2 regions of the Shewanella sp. LZH-2 genome follow, and region 2 is predicted to be linked to the other one. Evidence: predicted binding sites of a transcription regulator. Region 2 holds the regulator's gene; the other holds the start of a gene.

Region 1 (3,427 bases), 630 kb from region 2:
AGCCATGGGAATTATGAAGAGCTGTCGGTATTGTTTCATTTATTGCTGACCGAGGAAGAGCGCAGCGCTATTGCCGGTCGGCTAAAAGTCTTCCAGCTATTGCTAAATGGAGAAATGAGCCAGAGACAAATTGCTGCCGAGTATCAGGTGAGTATTGCGACTATTACCCGTTGTTCTAACTATTTAAAGAATATGGCACCTAGCCATAGGGATAAAATCCAACAGCTTATCAGTTAATTATTGGGTCTCCATTGGACTAGATATTTGATTAAAACTGGGGAGTTGTCGGTATTTTATGTCGGCGGTGGATGGAGCGTCTAACGAGAATATAAAAACTATAACTGAGTAACATAATGGCCAACAATGGATAAAGATTTTTAGGGAAAAATTTAAAAATAGCTAAGGCAGAAAAGAGATAAATAAAAGGCAATAAATCGTAAATTGTCTTAGGTAGATATCCAGATTTTCGACGTTTTACAGGATCGGTTCGGCGATTTTGAGAACGTAAATTGTAAATTCTGGCGCCCAAAACAAACACAACAAGAGCAGCAATCAGCGCATAATCAGGTTCTAACAGCATAAAGCTTAAACAGCCTAGTACCATATAGCCAAAGGGTAAAACTTCATATACTGGTTTTGCTAACATATGCACTCCGTTGCGTGATGTTTATATCGATTTGAAAATATTGTTTTTTTAGCTGAAAATGCTGTTTGATTTTAAACTTCCCTATTTATCTGCTGATTATAATCATTTGGCGATAAAAAAAGCACCTCCTTATTTAAGGAAGTGCTTTTTTATCAGCTCCTCTGGGAGGGCTATTAGGCTTGTGAACCTACATTAGCCGCGGCAGCCGCAGCCACCGTTGCCATCACATCCCGCTTTAGGTGTGTCACAAGCTTCGTGATCATGGTCATGGTGGTGATGCCCATGGTCATCAGAACCCCCACAGCAGCCACCAACATCATGACCTGAGCCACCACAGCATCCGCCGCCATGGTCATGTTCATGGCTGTGTCCATGACTGCCACATCCGCCGTGTGCATGAATATGTCCATGGGCAATTTCTTCAGCTGTCGCTTCACGTACATCGATGACTTCAATGTTAAAGCTGAGTGTTTGGCCTGCTAATGGATGGTTGCCATCAACAATCACAACATCATCTTTAACTTCGATGACTTGAACTGGACGCTGGCCCATTTCGGTTTCTGCAATAAAGCGCATACCTGGCACGATGTCTTCGATATCACCAAATGCTTCTAATGGTACTGCCTGGCGAAGGCCATCATGGTACGGACCATAGGCCTCTTCGGCACTGATCGTCACGTCCAGTTTTTCGCCCTTAATTTTACCTTCTAATGCGGCTTCTAATCCTGGGATTAGGTTTTCTGTACCATGCAGATACAACATTGGTTCGGCATCAAAAGAGTCTTCTAAAAGTCTGCCTTCTTGATCTGATAAACGGTAATGAATGGTTACCGCGCTGTGTTGGGTGATCTTCATATCGCCTCCGGTTCGGAATGTGCGCGCATAATAACGCGCTTTTAGGGTGCTGGCGATAATTTGAAGTTGCTTATGTTAGATATCGCACAGCTTTTTGTGAGTTCGATTTACTGAGATTAAGGACGATACAAAAGATGAATTGTGGTTTTTTATGAGTTGCCCTTTGTTATGTGCGGAAACAGACTGAAATGCTTTAATTTTCGAAAGATGGAAAATTTTCATTATAAATTATTTATTTTTTAATAGGTTAAGTTGATTGTAATTGTCTAGCATTACGTTTACGTAAACAGTTTTGTATTGATGAAAACGTATTTTTAGCCTATGAAAACTTGATATTTATTAATCTTGAATCACTAATTTACTCAAGTGAAAGATTTGTGCATAAATAATCCAGTTTGGGGGTTGACAAGGTTAGGTGAAAAAGGCAATTCTGTTTAACATCACATTGACATAGATAAGTCTAAACGTATGCATAGCCTTGGTTTCGTAGTAATTACCATTATTACAACCACCACTACAACCAGAGTGGGGGCGGGCTGATACACCCTAAAGAATTTTAACGACGAGCCCGCTTCCCACAAAGAAGCGGGCTTTTTTGTTTTTAGCTTATGTTTCTTAGTCGGGCGCGGTACAGGAGATCAAGATGAAAGTGATGAAATTTGGTGGTACCTCGCTTGCAAATTGGCAGCGATTTTCAATGGCGGCGGATATTGTTGCCAAGGCAGCGAAAGCTGAGCCGGTCGCGACAGTGCTCTCTGCGCCTGCAACAGTGACAAACGCTCTGCTAGAAATGGTCGATGTGGCGGTGAAAGGGGAAGATTATTCACCAGTCATTCAACACGTTGAGCGGGTGTTTACCTCGCTCTATCAGGATGCGGTTAGTTCTGGACTCTCTAGTAGCCAGAGCGAAGTGCTGTTCGCCGGACTAAGCGCGCAGCTTGCACGTTGGCAGGACAGATTACGCGGTATTACGCTGTTGCAGGAATGCCCAGACGGGGTGCGCGCCGAGATCGTGGTTGCGGGTGAGCGTTTGTCTGCTGCGTTGATGGAGCAAGTCATGCTGGCAAAAGGCATTACTTCGGCGCAGCTAGACCCACGTGAACTATTTTTAGGCCGTGGTCGTCCGCTAGAATCCGTGGTCGATATTGCCGTCAGCAAACCGCGATTCAAAAATCTTGCCCTCGATGAGAAGCGGGTTTGGGTGATGCCCGGCTTTACCGCCGCCGATGAAGACGGCAAGGTTGTGACCTTAGGCCGTAACGGTTCTGATTACTCTGCTGCCGTGCTGGCCGCTTGTTTAGATGCTTCAAGCTGCGAGATTTGGACCGACGTTGACGGCGTATACAATACCGATCCTCGGGTTGTTACCGATGCTAAGTTGTTGTCACAGCTCAGTTATCAAGAGGCGATGGAGCTGTCTTACTTTGGGGCTAAGGTGCTGCATCCTAAAACTATTGCGCCTATCGCCCAGTTCCACATCCCCTGTTATATCAAAAACAGCTTTAATCCCGATGCGCCCGGCACTCTGGTATCGAATCAGGCCGATGAAAGCGGTTTGCAGGTGAAGGCCATTTCTAATCTGGATAATCAAACCATGTTTGATGTATCAGGCCCTGGTATGAAAGGCATGGTCGGCATGGCGAGTCGCACACTGGCTGCAATTTCCCGTAGTGGCGTTTCTGTGTCACTCATCACCCAGAGTTCTTGCGAATACAGCATCAGTTTTTGTGTGGCGACCAGTGAGTCCGCCAAGGTGAAATCGGCGCTTGAGCAAGAGTTTGAGTTAGAAATTAAAAGTGACTTGCTAGAACCGATTGCAATGCGCCATGACTTAGCCATTGTCTCGTTAATTGGCGATGGCATGCGTACCCATAAAGGTGTGGCGGCGCGGTTTTTCCAAGCATTAGCACAGGCGAGTGTGAATAT
Region 2 (3,427 bases):
ATCAGGCGCGCCGACCAACGCTCACCAAAACTCACCACATGGTTAATTTGGTAATCGTTGCGTACATCTAAAGATAATAGACTGATTAACTGAGCTTTATCCGTGGTTAAACGCTCGCGTAAATCCCGCGCTTGCTCGTTAGATAATAATTGCTCAATCAAGCCTTGCTGATAGCTGATAAGGACTTGTAATTCTTCTTGCCATAATTGGTTGCTATCGCGCAGGGACAATAATTTATATAAAAAGTTAGTGGTTTTACCCGCGGCAGACACCACCACTAGATCATCACTATGGCCATGGGTTAACAGAATATGGGCGACTCGGCGGTAACAATCGGCATCGGCTAAGCTGGAACCACCAAATTTATGTAAGTGACAACGTGCCATCTATTATTCCTCTACTGACAAGCCGCTACGGCGGCCAATCCTGCTTGAATATCTGCAACTAAGTCGTCGGCATCTTCAATACCAACCGACAAACGTAATAGGGTGTCTTTAATGCCAGCTTCAAAACGCGCCTGCGGCTCCATCGCCCTGTGGGTCATGGTCGCGGGCACGGCTACGAGACTCTCAACGCCACCTAAACTCTCAGCCACGCTGAATAAACTTAACGCATCTAAAAAGGCGACCACTTCGGCCTCGCCGCCCTTAAGCTCAAAACTCAGCATAGCGCCAAAACCTTTTTGTTGCTTGGCGGCAATGGCATGGCCGGGATGATCCGCAAGACCTGGGTAATACACTTTACTCACGACGGGGCTGTTACTCAGTAACTCCACAATCCGCTCGGCATTACTTTGGTGCTCACGAATGCGCACAGCTAAAGTACGCAGGCCGCGCAGGGTTTGATAACTGTCAAAGGCAGAACCGGTTAAGCCTAAGGTGTTCGACCACCAATGTAAGATCTCACCGAGTTGAGGGTCTTTGGCGATCACCGCGCCGCCCACCACATCGCTATGGCCATTAATGTATTTAGTGGTGGAGTGGATAACGATATCGGCGCCGAGCAATAGCGGTTGCTGCAAAATCGGCGAGAGGAAAGTGTTGTCCACTATCACTAACGCACCTACGGCGTGGCTTGCCTTGGCAATAGCTTCGATATCAACCACCCGCAGTAATGGGTTGGATGGGGTTTCAATCCACACCATTTTAGGCTGCTGGGCAATCGCTTGCTCAAGTGCTTGGCTGTCGGTTTGATCGACCACCAGCAGTTTAAATTGGCCTTTTTTCGCGAGGTTGGTGAATAAACGGTAAGAGCCACCGTAGCAATCGTGGGGCACCACCAGTAAATCATCTGGGCCCAGTAAAGTGGTCACTAAGGTAATGGCTGCCATGCCAGTACAAGTCACGATACCGGTTGCGCCCTTTTCCAGCTTAGCTAAGGCATCGCCTAAGATGCTGCGGGTAGGATTGCCGGAACGGCTGTAATCAAATTCGCGAGGATTTTTATGACCATCGAAGGCGTAATTAGTCGACAAATAAATCGGTGGCACAACTGCGCCATATTGAGTATCGCTTTCGATACCCTGACGCACTGCCAGTGTGGCTAATTGACGCTCTGCCATGGGTGGACTCCTAAATTCGGTAGACTGATAGAGATGTCTGGACGTCTAAATGTACCTAAGCCCAGTGGTATCGTCAATAGGCGTTAAGACGTTTAGACGTCTAAACATAAAGAAATCTGTTTGCAATCACTAAGAAATAGTAGCAATAATTTGACTGTAATCTGTAAGGGTTTAAAATCTGCCCCGAATTTAGCGTTATAACAGGTGAGTCAATGACTGAATGGAATGGGGAATACATCAGCCCCTATGCTGAACATGGCAAGAAGAATGAACAAGTAAAGAAAATTACTGTGTCTATTCCGCTCAAAGTGCTAAAAGTCCTCACGGATGAACGTACGCGTCGTCAGGTCAACAACCTGCGCCACGCAACGAATAGCGAACTGTTGTGCGAAGCATTTTTGCATGCCTACACCGGCCAGCCTCTGCCTGATGATGCCGATCTGTCGAAAGAGTGCCCAGACAGCATCCCCGCTGAAGCGAAGCGGTTGATGGACGAAATGGGGATCGAGTGGGAAGACATGGAATAACGCTTAAGCGTCCATAATCCTGCCGTAACTAATTATTAGGGATCGTTAATGCTCATCCGGCGTGGTGGGTTAAAGTAACGATCCCTATTTTGTTTTGATGGAATCCTATGTTCTCCTTGATCGATCCACAAACGCTTGCTATCGCGTCTGTGATTGTGTTTTTAGGTGCCCTCACCCAGAGTCTGATTGGGTTTGGCTTAGCCGTGGTCGCCAGTCCGTTGCTGTATATCGTCGATCCCCAATTAGTGCCTGCCCCCGTGATTGTGATGGGATTTTCCATCGCGCTACTCACCCTATTGCGTGAACGCGGCCATTTAGAATTCAATGGCTTGCAATACGCGCTCATCGGTCGAGTACCCGGAGGTTTTATCGGTGCTAGCCTATTACTGTTTGCGCCGCAGCCGATTCTTGGTTTGGCGATTGCGGCCATTGTGGCGGTCGCCGTGGTGCTCAGTTTGTATAAATTCAGCCTGCCGGTGAACAAAGCGACTCTGTTTGGCGCGGGAGTCGTCTCGGGGATCTTTGGCAATATCGCCGCCATTGGTGGCCCTCCGATGGCGATTTTATTGGCGGGTAAGGATGCTTCGCAGTTTCGCGCAGCGTTATCGGCCTTCTTTATCTTTAGTTCGACCATTGCCTTGGCGATTCTTGGGGTGACGGGCTTACTCGAAATCAAGCACTTTTGGCTGTCGCTAATGCTATTGCCCTCGGTCTTTTTAGGCTATCTCGTGGCGGGCAAACTGGTAGGCAGTATTGATAAACATAAGACCAAGATGGCGACCTTAGCCCTCTGCGCTATCAGCGCCTTAGTGCTTACGGTGAAATCTGTGATTGAGCTATTGCCGCAATAATTACCGCAATAATCCTCTGCCAATTGCCGCCATAAAAAAGCACCGTTACCGGTGCTTTTTGCTTGCAGGGATGCGTGTTGTAACCCATTTGAGTATCACTTAATCGTATTAAAGTAATACTCATATTTGTTGCGCTAGTTTGAATGCCATGGGTTAGAGCATTCGCTAACATCACTTAGCTCAGGTAGCTTTGGCCTGCATACACAATAAAGTGTCTCAGGGCGAGCACGCCAGTTAAGCTGGCACAGGCCACCATAATCATTGCGCCCTTAGTGTGGCGAGTCGCTGCGGGAAGCAGCATAAACAGCAATGGCACACCAAAGCCAATCCCGACGACACCAATCCAGAATACGCTTGCCCACACGCCAGAGGTGAGTGATGCCAGCGCCGCAGCCGCCGCACCGCCTTTAAAGTACAAGGCACAGAACAACATAAACAGGAACATGATTTCGATGGCCATCACTGGCAGCTCTAAGCCATGCATTTTA

The links. The regulator MetJ, encoded in region 2, represses methionine synthesis genes. The targets are predictions, from matches to a motif close to TAGACGTCTAGACGTCTA.
Region 1: thrA (bifunctional aspartate kinase/homoserine dehydrogenase I) is a predicted target of MetJ. The motif match lies at 1,955-1,972, and genes of this name have one in related genera.

What each region holds. Positions count from the first base shown of each region.
Region 1 covers NZ_CP069350.1:1,289,497-1,292,923, forward strand. The annotation lists gene trpR (trp operon repressor) at 1-237, shown strand, start outside; gene JM642_RS05810 (hypothetical protein) at 269-646, opposite strand; gene slyD (peptidylprolyl isomerase) at 839-1,501, opposite strand; gene thrA (bifunctional aspartate kinase/homoserine dehydrogenase I) at 2,145-3,427, shown strand, end outside.
Region 2 covers NZ_CP069350.1:661,914-665,340, reverse strand. The annotation lists gene JM642_RS03045 (bifunctional aspartate kinase/homoserine dehydrogenase II) at 1-386, opposite strand, end outside; gene metB (cystathionine gamma-synthase) at 398-1,561, opposite strand; gene metJ (met regulon transcriptional regulator MetJ) at 1,774-2,088, shown strand; gene JM642_RS03030 (sulfite exporter TauE/SafE family protein) at 2,196-2,939, shown strand; gene nrfD (NrfD/PsrC family molybdoenzyme membrane anchor subunit) at 3,115-3,427, opposite strand, start outside.